2 linked regions of the Allochromatium vinosum DSM 180 genome follow. The protein of the gene in region 1 interacts with the protein of each later gene in a pairwise test. Links are inferred from orthologs where the notes say so. Each region holds a gene or a part of one and is shown on either strand. Other genes may lie near its edges.

Region 1 (7,531 bases):
CGTGGACTCGAACCCGACAGGCGGAAGCTCATGAAAATCTGCATCGTTTCCGACAGCCATGATCGCGGCCCCATGCTGGCGACCGCCATCGCGGAGGCCAAGACGCGCGGGGCCGAATGCGTGCTGCATTGCGGCGATCTGATCGGCACCAATACGCTGCTGGCCTCGCTCAAGCTGGAACTGCCGATCCATGTGATCCACGGCAACAATCTCGGCGATCCGGTCTCCATCTCGCGTCTGGCCTGCGGGTCCGGCGGGCAGCTTCAGTATCACGGCAACGATGCGGATCTGACGCTGGCCAGGCGGCGGATCTTCATGACCCATTATCCGCACATCGGCGAGGCGTTCGCCTGTGCCGGCAATCATGACCTGGTCTGCTGCGGACACAGCCACGAGCCGGAGATCCGCCGTCTGGACAACGTGAAGGGCGGCCAGACCTGGCTCGTCAATCCAGGCACTGTGGCCGGACTCGGCGCGCCGGCGGCGACCTGGATCTTCGCGGATCTGGAGACGATGACCTTCGAACTCCAGGAACTCGAGCGCTAGCGATCCGGGGCTTGACATGGATTTGCCGCACCCGGATAGTGCTTCAGCCTGTTCTCTGTCATAGACACATTGACCCATCAACCGTCAAAGGTCAGCACGCATGAGCGAACAAAAAGCCCGTCCTCAGGTTCCGGATGGCCGTAGCCGATTCGTCGTGACCCGTCAGAAACAGCCGAATGAAAAGGGCTTCGTCGGCTATGAAGTCATGTGGGATTCGTTCCAGAAAGAGGCCACATATCAGACTCCAAAGCGTCCCTGAGTCTGGAAACGGACGCTCTGTAGGAGGCGGTGAGGAGCGAACCGCATCGATCGCGACTGAGGCGGTTCGCCACACTCACCACATCCTACGACACGATTCGATCGGATCATGAAACTGATACTGGACAGTTCGGCCTTCAACGATCTGCAAGCCGCATTCACGGCTGAGATCGTCACCCGCATCAAGATCAAGCTTCAGGAGGCCGGTATCGAGCCGGACCAGCTCGAAGACCTCACGGCCGGCATTGCGTTGAGCATCGCCGGTGTCATCGACGATCTCGCCGAGATCGAGGCCGATGGCGTCGAAGTACATCCCTATCTGACCTTTCGCACCGACGACGAGACGCTCGTTCACTGGGGCGAGAACGCCTATACCTATGAGCAGGTCTATGGCGCCATGAGAAAGCTGTTTCACAGCGCGCGGTAAAGTCCGAACCCCGGTCAGATCGGCCGTGTCGGTGATCCGCCGATGTCCGGTCCCTGATCCAAGGTGCCGCCGGCGGCGATTTCCTCGTCCGTCGCCTCGCGCACGCTCAGCACTTCCAGCTCAAAGACCACCTGCCGACCGCACAGCGGATGATTGCCGTCGATCGTCAGCGTCCTGTCGTCCATACGGGTGACGAAAAAGGTCTTGGTCTCCCCTTTCTCGTTCTCCATCAGGATCTGCATCCCGACTTCGCGGTATTCCTCGGGCACGTTCTCGATCAGATCCGTGATGACGAGTGATTCGTCACGCGCCCCATAGAGATCGCTGCAATCGATCGGAACCGAGATCGTCTCGCCCACCGACCGACCGTCCAGTTCCGCCATGACGCGCGGATCAAGCACCGAATTGTGGCCGTGCACATAGCCCAGCGGAAACTCAACGGCCGTCAGGACGTTCCCCGTCTTCTGATCGATGACGCGATAGCTCAGTTCGACGAATGTATCGTCGCGAATGGTCTGTTTCATCATGGCCTCGGAATCAGAAGATCGACGCGGCAAAGATACGCACTTCGCCATTCTCATAGCCGAGCACCATGCGTCCCAGCCATTCCCCTTCGCGCGCCGTACTGCGAACGCGGTAGAGCGCCGTCACATGCTCGCCGCGCCGGATGAGTCCGAGAAAATCACGCTCCTCGACCAGATTGCGCGACAGCTCGCTGTGCGCGAACTGCTTGCCCATTTCGACTTCGTTCAAGCCCAGCAGCAGGTTATAGGAGAACTTCTTGATGAACTTGCCGTACTGGCCCTTGTTGGAATACTTGACGAGATCGTCCCACAGGGGGTGCGCGATCTCGATGATTTCGTCGTCGGTCAGATCGTTGATGTTCATGTCACCATCAAATCGTCTTCAAGCTACGGCGTTTGAGCCTTCAGTCCCGAAAAAAACCGGGCCCCCGGCGGTGCCGGGAGCCCGGACTTCATCTCAAGGCACGCTCGATCCCGTCAGGCATCGACCAGATGGTAACAGGGCGCCTTTTCCATGGTGTACTCGCCGGTATCCGGATCACGACGCGACACCGTCAGCACATGCCAGTTCTCGTCGTCGACCTTCAGGGCATCGCCACGGTAGTAGTAGCCCGGCCAGCGGGTCTCCTTGCGGAACAGGGTGTGATGCAGCACCGCCTCGGAGGTGAGCTGACGATGCTTCAGCTCCCAGGCGCGCAGCAGCTCATGGATGTTCTCCGCCGCCAGCTTCTCGAGATCCTCTTCCAGGAGTTTCATCTTTTTCAGACCGATGTTGAGCAGATTCTCATTGGTCATGTAGCTGACGGTCACGCCGCCGCAGTACTCGTCCATCAGCTTCTGCAGACGATCCAGACCCTGACGCGGGTTGATGTAGTTCGGGTTGACCGAACCGGCGGTGATCTCGTTGCGATAGACCCGGTAGTGCTCCATCGGCTTGTAGATCTCCTGGCGACGCCGCTCGATCTGCGCGTCCGAGACCCGGATGCCCTCGGCCTTGCCGTCGTCGATGTACTTGCAGGCCGCCTTGGCCGCCAGACGCCCCTCGGTGAAGGAGCCGGATGAGAACGCATGCGGCGTGCCGCCGACCGCGTCACCGGCGCCGAACAGGCCCTCGACCGTGGTCATGCGGTTGTAGCCCCAGAAATACTCGGGCGGCGAAACGTCCTCCGGACCCGAACACCAGGCGCCGCAGCCGGTCGCGTGCGAACCCATGACATACGGCTCGGAGGTGGTCAGCTCAGGGTTCTCGTTCTTCGGATCGACGTCGGTCGCGGCCCAGAGCACGGCCTGACCGACGGTCATGCCGAGGAAGTTGTGCCAGCCGATCTCTTCCAGATGCGGGTCCTGGAAGGCTTCCATCGTGACCATGTGGATCGGCCCGCGACCGGCGTTGACCTCGCTGATCAGCGCATGGTTGCGCAGACAGGTCGGGATCGGGCGATGAGTGCGGTGCGAAAGCTCAGGGTCGAGATACTCCTTGCCGACCATCTCCTGCAATTGCGGCCACCACTTGGACTCGTACTCCTCCCCAAGACCGTTCTGCGTATAGGTCTTGAGGTGCAGGAAGTAGGCACCGACCGGGCCGTAACCGTCCTTGAAGCGCGCCAGCACGATGCGGTTCTCCATCTGGGTCATCTTGGCGCCAGCGCCGATCAGCAGACCATAGGCCGACCCCGAGGACCAGGGCGCATACCAGACGCGACCCGCGCCCTCGCCCACCGACCGCGGCTTGTAGATGTTGGAGGCACCGCCGGCGGCGACGATGACCGTCTTGGACTTGAAGACGTGATAGTTACCGGTGCGCACGTTGAAGCCGACCGCGCCCGCGATCCGGTTGGGCTTGCTCTCGTCCATCAGCAGATGGGTGACGCAGATGCGGTTGAAGACCTTGTCGGCCGACTTCTTCGCCGCTTCGGCGACGATCGGCTTGTAGGACTCACCGTGGATCATGATCTGCCAGCGGCCTTCACGCTGATAGGCGCCGGTCTTGGGGTTGCGCATCAGCGGCAGACCCCATTCCTCGAACTGGTGCACGGCTGAGTCGACGTGACGCGCCATGTCGAACAGCAGGTCTTCGCGCACCATGCCCATCAGGTCGATGCGCGCATAACGCACATGATCTTCCGGGTTGTTCTCGCCGAAGCGGGTGCCCATGTAGCAGTTGATGGCGTACAGACCCTGGGCCACGGCACCGGAGCGATCGATGTTGGCCTTCTCGGCGATGACGATCTTCTTGTCCTGACCCCAGTAGCGCGCCTCGAAGGCCGCGCCCGTGCCGCCCAGGCCCGCGCCGACGACCAGAACGTCGATGCCGTCCTCGATGATTGTCTTGTAAGCCATCAGTAGCACACCCCTGCTTGCATTTTCAGGCCGTTGGACTCCAGCGTATGCAGACCGCCGTCATCGAGACGAATGTACTTGGGCTCGTTGAACAGCAGCTGGCTGTCGCGCATCTCGTTCGACGGCGCCGGCACCTCCTTGAGCTTGGGCGTGCACTGCCCCCAGGGCTTGGTGGTGATGGGCGCGAGCAGGTTCATGTCCTTCTCGCCGTTGCGGAAGATGATGCGCCAGGCGATGACGCCCTTCTCCTCGTCGCGACGCACCCGCACCGAGTGACCCAGCGGGGCGAAGTCGGCATAACCGCGCACGTCGATCGCGTTGTGCGGACAGGCCTTGACGCAGGAGTAGCACTCCCAGCACATGTTGGGTTCGATGTTGTAGGCACGACGGATGGTCGTGTCGATGTGCATGATGTCCGACGGGCAGATGTCGACGCATTGGCCGCAACCGTCGCAGCGCGTCATATAGACGAACGTTGGCATTCTCGTGATCCTCTTCTCTCTCGACTGTGTTCAGCGCGGTGAGATCAGTAATGGGTCGGCGCTTCGCGCTTGATCCCCAGGCCCATGTAGGGCGGGGTTTCGCCCATGTAGGTCGGGATGTCCGGATAGCGCTCTTTGACGATGGGATCGGTCAGCTCGGGCATCTCGGGCAGCTTGTCGAGCGAGCCGTCGGCCTTGGCGACCTTCTTCTGGAAGGCAGCGGCGGGCTTGAAGAACATGTGCGCCAGCTTCGACCAGTAGACGGTGCCGAACAGCGTGGTGGCGGCGGCGATGAAGAGCGCGAAGATGAGCATCGAATCCAGCAGCGACCACACCAGGGCCAGGGTCGTCGTCAAGAGCAGCGAGACGATGAACAGATCCGACAGATGCACGTCATGCCAGGCGTGGCCCTCGGAGCGCACGTCGACGCGGATCTTGAACCAGAACCAGTAGCCGCCGATGCAGACCATCAGTGCGCCGAGGTGCCAGAGCAGGGACACGAAACCCGAGGTCTCCCCTTCCACGCCGAAGATCAGGATCGCGGTCGTCACCACGAAGGTGACGAAGCCATACATCATGAGCAGGTGGGACTTGCGCCGATCGGGATTCTCGAACTCGCCCGAGGCCAGAACTTCGTTGGCCAGGGTGCTGACGGCCAGACCGATCTTCTCGGCGCCGCCGACTTCGCGCTTGGCCAGTTTCTTGAGCGACTTGCCTTTCTCGAAGAAATACTGGGCGCTCTTCTTGTGCTTGACGTCGAGCAGGGTGCCGCCGATGACCAGAAGGATCATCAACACGACATAGGCCTGCATCACGCCCGGCGGAATAACCGCCGATAGTTCGATGAAGGGATTGCTGGTAATCATCTCAATCAGTTCCTCCGCGAGAAACCCCGTCCTTAAGGGCGGGGAGGGATAGCGGCTACGACAGTTCAGCCGCCGGAAACAGGTGCAGGCTTTCCACCTGCCGGGCCGCGAGGCTCTGCCCGTAAGGGCCTGGTGACGGACGACGCCTCGCGGCGTGGTCGCTCCCCTCGCCAATGTGGGCAACCGGCTCCCGCTTGCACGGCGATCAAGACCTTCGACGCTTTACCTTTCGTCAGCCTGATCCTGACCTTTCAGAGCGGCGGACTGAGGAAGCATCCGCCGGTGAGTCTTAACGACCTGTTGCACACGTAGCCCCTTTCGACCCTCCTGGTCAGGCGGGCTTAGGCTGGTCAACTCAGCTTGCTCTACACAAGCTCCGCCCTTCTGGGCGGGGTAGTTGACTGGCTCTCCGTTGGGCTACGACTGAGGGAGTGACCGGTAGTAATCCATGAGGATCTGGGCGACCTCGGGACGCGAGAACTCGGGCGGCGGGGCCTCGCCCTGGCCGAGCATCTCGCGCACCCGAGTACCGGACAACTGGATAAAGTCATCCGGTGTATGGTCGGGGGCGTCGCGCATCATCACGACTCGTCCAAGCTTCTTGGAGTAGGCCGTGTTGTCGGCGCGGAAGATCTCGATAGCGAGCACGTCGGTCGGAACCGCGTCATCGAAGATGGTCTGGGCGTCGAAGGGACCGTAGTAATCGCCGACGCCGGCATGATCGCGCCCGATGATGAAGTGGGTCGCGCCCATGTTCTGACGGAAATAGGCGTGCAGCACCGCCTCGCGCGGTCCGGCATAGAGCATGTCAAAGCCGTAGCCCGTGACCATCACGGTATTGGGCGGGAAATAGAGCTCGGCCATGGTGCGGATGGCCGCATCGCGCACCGGGGCCGGGATGTCGCCCGGCTTGAGCTGACCGAGCAGCATGTGGATCACGACGCCATCGGCCTCGACCGCCTCCATCGCCATCTTGCACAGTTCCTCGTGCGCGCGATGCATGGGGTTGCGGGTCTGGAAGGCGACGATCTTCTGCCAGCCGCGCTCCTGGATCTCGTGGCGGATCTCGACGGCGGTGCGGAAGGTGTCGGGGAAGTCGGTCTGGAAGTAGGAGAAGTTGAGAACCTGGATCGGTCCCGAGATGGCTGTGCGGCCCTGGCTGTTGAAGGTCTCGACGCCTGGGTGCTTCGGGTCCGAGGTGCCGTAGACCTGTTCGGTCATCAGGGCCATCTGCGCGTCCGAGACCTGTTCGACGGCGGTGACATCCATGACCGCCAGTACCGGATTGCCCTCGACGTTCGGGTCACGCAGTGCGATTCGCGTGGCGCCGGCGATGGCGTCGGCCGATTCCAGCAGACAGAGCAGCGGCACCGGGAAGAAGCGCCCGTCGGTCAGAGTCATCGACTGCGCGCTACTGAGCGCGTCGGCCAGATTCATGAACCCGTCGAGCGGGCTGAAATACCCGGCGCCCAGCATGACGGCATTGCCGGCCGCCTGGGAGCTGACGATCACCGAGGGCAGCGACTCGGCTTCGCTCGAGAGTCGGTGGTGCTGCTCGGGGTCATAGACGAAACGCGGCCTGAGTTCATCAGAGCCGACTGGCTTGATCATGCACGAACCTCCTTCGACAGAGGGTGAAGACGCCACTGGATGCGTTGCATCCGCCTGAGTTCGTAGCCTGAGCGAGGCGATCGCCGTTTGGTCGGGGAAAATAGCAGAAAAGCTGCGGTTTTGTGAAAGCTTTTTAGTCGATTCTTATCGACGGGCGTCGCCGGCCTGATCGGGCGCTCGGCCTGTACCTGACTCGGGATGTCTGAAGGCACATTCCAGGCGGCTATCGGGCCGACGACCACCTCGCGGGCGTGGCTAACGTCCGCCGTAACCGGCGCCCGACGGAGCGCCGCGCCATTGGGCGTCCGAGTCAGTGCGGATGTCAGGCCGGCATGGATCTAGATGTGATGCCCAAACAATTTCTTGTGTGTTCCATGAACCAGCAGGAGCGCCACTCCCAGTGCCAGTAACTCCGCCAGCGGGATTGCCACCCAGACGCCGTCGATACCGATGAATATGGGCAGCACGGTCACACCG
Region 2 (6,421 bases), 1.2 Mb from region 1 along the record:
GGCGCATCACCCGACCGGGTGTCCCGGGCCTGATCGTGGATTTCATCGAGCGGGGCTGGAGTCAGGTGCTCAGCGAGGTGTTCGTGAGCCAGGGTGAAGCCAACCCGCAGTGGACCCAAGCGCTCCAGCTCATGGATGAATTGATCTGGAGTGTCGAGCCCAAGATCCATCCAGCGGACCGCGAGCGCTTCATCGGCAGGCTGCCGCACCTGATCCAGGGGTTGCGTTCGGGACTGGCGCGCCTGGGTCTGGAGGAGGCGTGGAGCGAGTTCTTCAGTGTGCTCATTCAGCGCCATGTGGCCGCTTTGCGGGGTGAAGGCGCCATGCTGAACGGGGCGGCGACGTCGACGTCGACTCCTCCGATCGCTCCAGTGACGGACCGCGCACCGGCACCGTCCAAGTCGCCTTCAGCAGGCCAGGGTGTATCGGCGACCGCTGATCCGCATCTCGATCTGGTGCGGGCCCTCGAACCAGGTGCCTGGATCGAATTCCAGACGGAGCGCGGAACCCGTAACACCTTGCGTCTGAGCTGGGTGAGCGAGTTCAAGGGCGTCTATCTCTTTACCAATCGTCAGGGCGAGAATGCCATGACCCTCGCCGCCGCGAGTCTGGCGACGCATCTGCGCAAGGGAACCGCGCGTCTGCTGAGCCAAAACCCACTGACCGAGCGTGCCGTGGCGCGTGTCATGGAGCGGATGCAGCCGACGACCGCCGAGTCAGGCGCTTGATCTCGTCCATCAGCCCCTGTCGGGGCACGAAACCCAGGGCCGTGATGGCACTGGAGTCATACCAGGCATCCTGCGTCAGCTTCGCGAGCGAATCGCGTGTCAGCGGCATACGCTGCCCCAACCCGCGCTCGACGAGCGTACCGCCGAGCGCGGCTCCTTGCAGTATCCACAGCGGTAGCGTCCAGCGCGGAACCGATTGCCCGAGTGCGAGCCGGATCTGCTCGTAGATCCAGCGGGTCGAATAGGGCTGGCCGTCGGTGGCGATATAGGTCCGGTCACCGGTCTCGGGATGACGGGCGATCAGGAGCGCGGCGGCGATGGCATCCTCGACATGGATCGCCGAACGTCGGTTGTGTTGGTGCGGCCAGGGCGGAAAGCGTCCGGTAGCCACCGCCTCGACCATTCGCACGATGTTTCCGGCTCCGTCGAGTCCATAGACCATCGGCAGACGCATCACGCTGACCTTGGTCCGGTGCGCGCGGCCGAATTCGAGCACGCTGTGCTCGGCAGCGAGCTTGGCGCGGCCATAGAGACAGTCCGGCTCGGGTGGCGTGTCGGCGCCGGCCGGCCGGCCGAGCGCGCCTGCGCGATCGCCCATCGCCTTGACGGTGCTGACATAGACCAGCCGTTCGATCGTTGATCCGGTGAGTGCCGCGACCAGATTGGCCGTACCCTCGGCGGTCACGCGCCAGTGATCCGGCGCGTTGTAGAGATCCGGCTCATCGGGACGCGGCGCATAGCTGGCGAGATGGAAAACGGTCTTCAGACCTTCGCCGAGTCCGGCGAGCGTCGCGGCCTCGGTCAGGTCTCCCGCATGTACCGCGACCCGGTCGCTCGGCCACAGTCGTCGCGCGGCCGCAGGCGAGCGGGTGAGGATGGTCACCGGATGCCCGGTTTCGAGCAGGGCCGAGACGAGGCGCCGCCCGACCTGGCCGGTCGCTCCAGTCACCAGGACAGGTCCGAGATGAGCGGCCTGAGTCGTGTTCGTCATGCACGGCTCCTGGAGCCAAGCCGAATCACGACGGCCTTGAGTCCGAAATGAACCCAGATGCCGACGATCACGAACCCGCCGAACAGCCGTGAATACCGCTGCATCTGATGCTTGCGGAAGAAACGCACCATGCCGCGATGTTTGTGACGCTCGACGGCCAGCGGATCGCCGGTGCTACAGGCGCCCTTGTGATGGATCACACTGACGTTCGGTACGAACAGGATCTTCAGCCCGGCGGACTGGAAGCGCACGAACCAGTCGAGATCCTCGCAATGCAGGAAATAGCCCGCGTCGAGCGGGCCGACCTGTTCCAGCGCCCGACGGGTCGTCAGCATGAAGGAACCCGAGATCGCCTCGACCTCGACCGGTTCGGTCGGCAACGGCTGATGGCGTTGGTCCAGACGCCGTCCGGCGGCCGATCGGTTCAGACGATCCAGGCGCAGGAGGCGCTGGAGCGCGATCCAGGGATCCGGGATTGCGCGCCGGCAGGCGACCTGTTCGGTGCCGTCCGGATCGCACACCAGACAGCCGATCATCCCGACCTCGGGGTGGGCGTCGAGAATGGCGATCAGACGTTCGAGCGTATCGGGCGCAACGAGACAGTCAGGGTTGAGGAACAGCAACCGCTCGGCGCGTGCGAGGGGCAGGGCGCGATTGTTGGCGGCGGCAAAGCCGAGATTGGCGCCGTTTTCCAGTATCCGCAGGCGCTCGTCCCGGCCATGTGTCCGTCTCAGTCGTTCCAGGCTGTCGTCGCGCGAGCCATTGTCACTGACGATGACTTCGACCGGAACGCTGGAGGCGAGCGCCGCGCCGACCGCGTCCGTAAGCAATGGACCGGCGTTGTAGTTGACCAGGATGAGGCTGACGGCTGGGACAGGTGAGTGGGACTCGGTCACGCACTGGACTCCGGACTGAAATAGCCTTCCGTCACGACCAATCCGCCGCCGCCAGAGATTCGTATCTCCATGCAGGCGGACGGGTCGTTCGAACCGCGTTCGGCGCCGCCATGTGAACGGGCTGGACGGCGTGGCGGTGTCCTGAACGCAGTTCGAGCACGGATCGGGTTCAGTATTGATTCATGGGGCGGAAGGCCGGAGCAGCCGGCCATTCAGGGTTTGGCGGCTGCGACGGACCTTGCTGGCGTGACTCCAGTTCCTCGATGCGGCGCTTGAGAGCCTCCACCTCACTTGGATCGACCTTGGGCTGTGTCGAGGGCACCGGCGTCTGGGCTGGAACCGCGCCATAGCCGGCCGGCGGCACGCCGAACCCTGGGACGCCATACGGCAGGCCATAGGGTGCTCCATAGACTCCGGGATAGCCATAGCCGCCATAGGGACCGGGCGCATAGGGTCCGCCCCAGTAGGGATCGTCGTAGCGGTCACGATCGCCGCCGAACCAGCGGTTCGGGTTCATCATGTTGCCGAAATTGAAGGCCTGACTCACGGGCGTATAGACCAGGATGGCCGCCACTGTGCTCAAGGCGAGTATGGCGCGTGTTGACTTGGGCTTAACAGACGACACTGACATGAATCCTCCAGATCGGGTTTTTATGGTGTTTTGGAACATCCTGGTCCTGGCTCTGGCGAGGGGCGCCAGGTGGCCGATCCATGTGTCTGTGACCTGTCAGCCGTGCGTATGAGCCGGCTCGTGATGGTGGTGATGATGGTGTCCGGGCGCCGCCATACCCGTCAGGCCCGAGCGGTGCTCACCGTCGCGCTGATGGTTGGGGCGAATCGTACGCCCGAGTTCCAGCCGTGCGCGCTGGGCCTGTAACTCGTCGCGCAGCCAGTGTAGCCAGGGTTCCAGGTCCGCATGGGAGCGTGCCGAGATGCTCTCGAACGGGGCCGTGCTGGCGAGTGCGCGCAGATGGCGCTCGGCGCGTTCGGGGTCGAACTCCGGCATCAGAGGCAGCAGATCGGATTTGGAGCAGAGCACCAGATCGGCAGCGCGGAACATGACCGGATACTTCGCCGGCTTGTCGTCGCCCTCGGGGACCGAAATCAGGATCACATTGCGATGCTGCCCCAGATCAAAACTGGCCGGACAGACCAGATTGCCGACGTTCTCGATGAAGAGCAGGTCGATCTGACTGAGGTCCAGGCGATGCAGTGCCTGATGGACGAGATGGGCGTCGAGGTGACAGGCGCTGCCGGTGGCGATCTGGATCGCCGGGACACCCTTGGCGCGGATGCGCTCGGCGTCGTTCTCGGTCTCCAGATCGCCCTCGATCACGGCGATGCGCAGTTCCGGGCCGAGCGCCTCGATAGTGGCTTCCAGCAGGCGGGTCTTGCCGGCGCCGGGTGAGGACATCAGGTTCAGTGCCAGGACGCCATGATGGTCGAGATGCTCGCGATTGTGCGCGGCCTGGTGGTCGTTTTCGGACAGCAGTCCCTGAAGCACCTCGACGGCCGCCTTGCCGTCCGTGGTTTGGGCATGGCGTCCATCGCCCTGGACGAGGTGTTCGTTACCGGGTGTGATGTTGCAGCCGCAGGTATTGCACATGGATGACTCCCTCCCAGCGAAAGCTGGCAGTGTACGTCATCCGGTATCCAGGGTCAGTCCCTTTGTGAGGTGGGTTGTCGAGTCACTGATGGACGCCTTGCCGTCGGATTCGGGCCTGTGAATGTGCGACATCAGGTTGCTTGATCTCCGGCGCCTACCGACGCCGGCATCCTCCCGAGAGCCTTGCACCCGAACCACGGCTCCCCCATCTCCAATCCGATTGCGCGCCGCGCGCGCCAACCGAAACAGCACAGTCGCCATATGGCCACGAGATCCAACATGACCACTTCCAAGACCTGGACGGCCCGCGCCTGGCTCGGCGCCGTTCTATTGCTTTCAGGAGCCTTTGCCATGGCCACCGAGGAACCGCGTTACCAGATCCTCAAGACGACCGAGGACTACGAGTTGCGCGACTACGAGCCCTATCGCGTCGCCGAGGTCGAGGTTCGGGGCGCCTTCGAGGAGGTCGGCTCACAGGCCTTCAGGATTCTGGCCGGATACATCTTCGGCGACAATCAGGGCGAGGCGAAGATCGCCATGACCGCGCCGGTCAGCCAGCGTCCGGGCGAGATGTCCTCAGGAGCCGATCCAGGCGCCGGCACGCGCCTGGAGATGACCGCCCCCGTCACCCAGCGCCCGGCGGCCGCCGAATCCGACACCTACGTCATCAGCTTTGCGATGCCCGAGTCGTTCACCCTGGAGGCGCTGCCCCGACCCAACAATCCGCGTATCCGGCTGCGCGAGGAACCGGCTGGCCGTGTGGCCGCGCGTCGCTATTCCGGCTCCTGGAGCGAGTCGCGCTACCGCGACGAGGAGCGGCGCCTGCTCGATGCCTTGCAGCGTGACGGACTCCAGCCGCATGGCGTGCCGATCTATGCTCGTTACAACGGGCCGTTTTCACTGCCGATGCTGCGACGCAACGAGATCCTGGTTCCGCTGGCGGGGAGTCCCGATTCCTGATCGGCGACGGCCGAAGACGGCGCCACTACGGCTCACCCGCCCTGAGTCTGTCCTCAGGTTTCGAGCCAGAAGGTGACGGGTCCATCGTTGATCAGGCCGACCTGCATGTCGGCGCCGAAGCGCCCTGTGGCGACTCTGGGATGGGCTTTGCGCGCGCGCTCGACCAGATGATCGAACAGCCGTTGGCCCTCATCGGGCGGTGCGGCCGAGGTGAAGCTCGCGCGCGTGCCCTTCCTGGTGTCGGCAGCGAGCGTGAACTGCGGCACCAGCAGCAGACCGCCGTCGATGTCGCGCAGACTCAGGTTCATGCGATCCTGGGCATCGGGGAAGACCCGATAGCCGAGCAGCCGCTCCAGAAGCCGCTCGGCACGTGCCTCGTCATCCCCACGCTGCACGCCGACCAGCACCAGCAGCCCGCGCTCGATGGACCCGACCGTCTCGCCCGAGACCACCACCCGCGCCTCGCTGACCCGTTGCAGCAGGCCGATCATGCCAGCTCGCGCGCGAAGCGATCGGTCGCCGCCACCAGCGCGCGACGAATCCCCGGCTCGAAGGCCGAATGCCCGGCGTCCGGAACGACCTGCAACTCAGCCGTCGGCCACGCCTGATGCAGCTCCCAGGCCGAGCGCATGGGACAGATGAGATCATAGCGCCCCTGGACGATCACGCCGGGGATCTCGGCCAGCCGATGCGCGTCGCGCAGCAGTTGATCCGGCGCCAGAAAGGCCCCGTTGACGAAATAATGACTCTCGATGCGCGCCAGACTCAGGGCCACGTGCGGATCGGCGAAATGGGCCTGGACGTTGGGATTGGCGAGCAGGGTCGCGGTACGTCCCTCCCAGATCGACCAGGCGCGCGCGGCCTCCAGCCGAACGGCTTCGTTCTCGCCGGTGAGGCGCGCGTGATAGGCGCTGAGCAGATCCGCGTGCTCGTCCTCGGGAATGGGCGCCAGGAAGTCCTCCCAGAAATCGGGAAACGCCCAGTTCGCCCCCTCCTGATAGAACCAGCGGATCTCTTCAGCGCGGCAGAGAAAAATCCCGCGCACCACCAGTGCAGAAACACGTTCGGGATAGGTCTCGGCATAGGCCAGTGCCAGCGTCGATCCCCAGGAACCGCCGAACACCAGCCAGCGCTCGATCCCGAGTTGCTGACGAATCAGCTCCATGTCCGAGACCAGATCCCAGGTGGTATTGGCCATGAGCGAGGCATGCGGCGTCGAGCGCCCGCAGCCGCGCTGATC

What was found. The genes of interacting proteins can lie anywhere in the genome.
Region 2: the proteins of ALVIN_RS05560 (region 1) and hypB interact in binary tests that used the Escherichia coli proteins (3 or more experiments, as listed by UniProt). The link is inferred for Allochromatium vinosum DSM 180 from one-to-one orthologs.

The regions. Positions count from the first base shown.
Region 1 is NC_013851.1:1,294,090-1,301,620, reverse strand. Bases 1-2,772 are described here. They hold ALVIN_RS05560 (FKBP-type peptidyl-prolyl cis-trans isomerase), read right to left. Parts: upstream 1,756-2,772; coding sequence 1,246-1,755; downstream 1-1,245. Other genes in these bases: aprA (adenylyl-sulfate reductase subunit alpha), read right to left, coding at 2,233-2,772; ALVIN_RS05555 (hypothetical protein), read right to left, coding at 1,769-2,119; ALVIN_RS05565 (hypothetical protein), read left to right, coding at 914-1,231; ALVIN_RS17785 (hypothetical protein), read left to right, coding at 647-805; ALVIN_RS05570 (metallophosphoesterase family protein), read left to right, coding at 31-546. Also shown: more of aprA, read right to left, coding at 2,773-4,095; aprB (adenylyl-sulfate reductase subunit beta), read right to left, coding at 4,095-4,577; ALVIN_RS05540 (hypothetical protein), read right to left, coding at 4,622-5,443; sat (sulfate adenylyltransferase), read right to left, coding at 5,861-7,054; ALVIN_RS05530 (MATE family efflux transporter), read right to left, coding at 7,393-7,531. UniProt on the Escherichia coli protein: Folding helper with both chaperone and peptidyl-prolyl cis-trans isomerase (PPIase) activities. Chaperone activity prevents aggregation of unfolded or partially folded proteins and promotes their correct folding.
Region 2 is NC_013851.1:57,077-63,497, forward strand. The notes cover bases 2,283-5,239. They hold hypB (hydrogenase nickel incorporation protein HypB), read right to left. Parts: upstream 4,222-5,239; coding sequence 3,343-4,221; downstream 2,283-3,342. Other genes in these bases: ALVIN_RS00260 (glycosyltransferase family 2 protein), read right to left, coding at 2,283-2,615; ALVIN_RS00265 (hypothetical protein), read right to left, coding at 2,785-3,246; ALVIN_RS00275 (SOUL family heme-binding protein), read left to right, coding at 4,501-5,181; dtd (D-aminoacyl-tRNA deacylase), read right to left, coding at 5,235-5,239. In the rest of the region: ALVIN_RS00250 (DUF1631 domain-containing protein), read left to right, coding at 1-728; ALVIN_RS00255 (NAD-dependent epimerase/dehydratase family protein), read right to left, coding at 685-1,719; more of ALVIN_RS00260, read right to left, coding at 1,716-2,282; more of dtd, read right to left, coding at 5,240-5,672; pip (prolyl aminopeptidase), read right to left, coding at 5,669-6,421. UniProt on the Escherichia coli protein: Involved in the maturation of [NiFe] hydrogenases. Required for nickel insertion into the metal center of the hydrogenase. Exhibits a low intrinsic GTPase activity, which is essential for nickel insertion.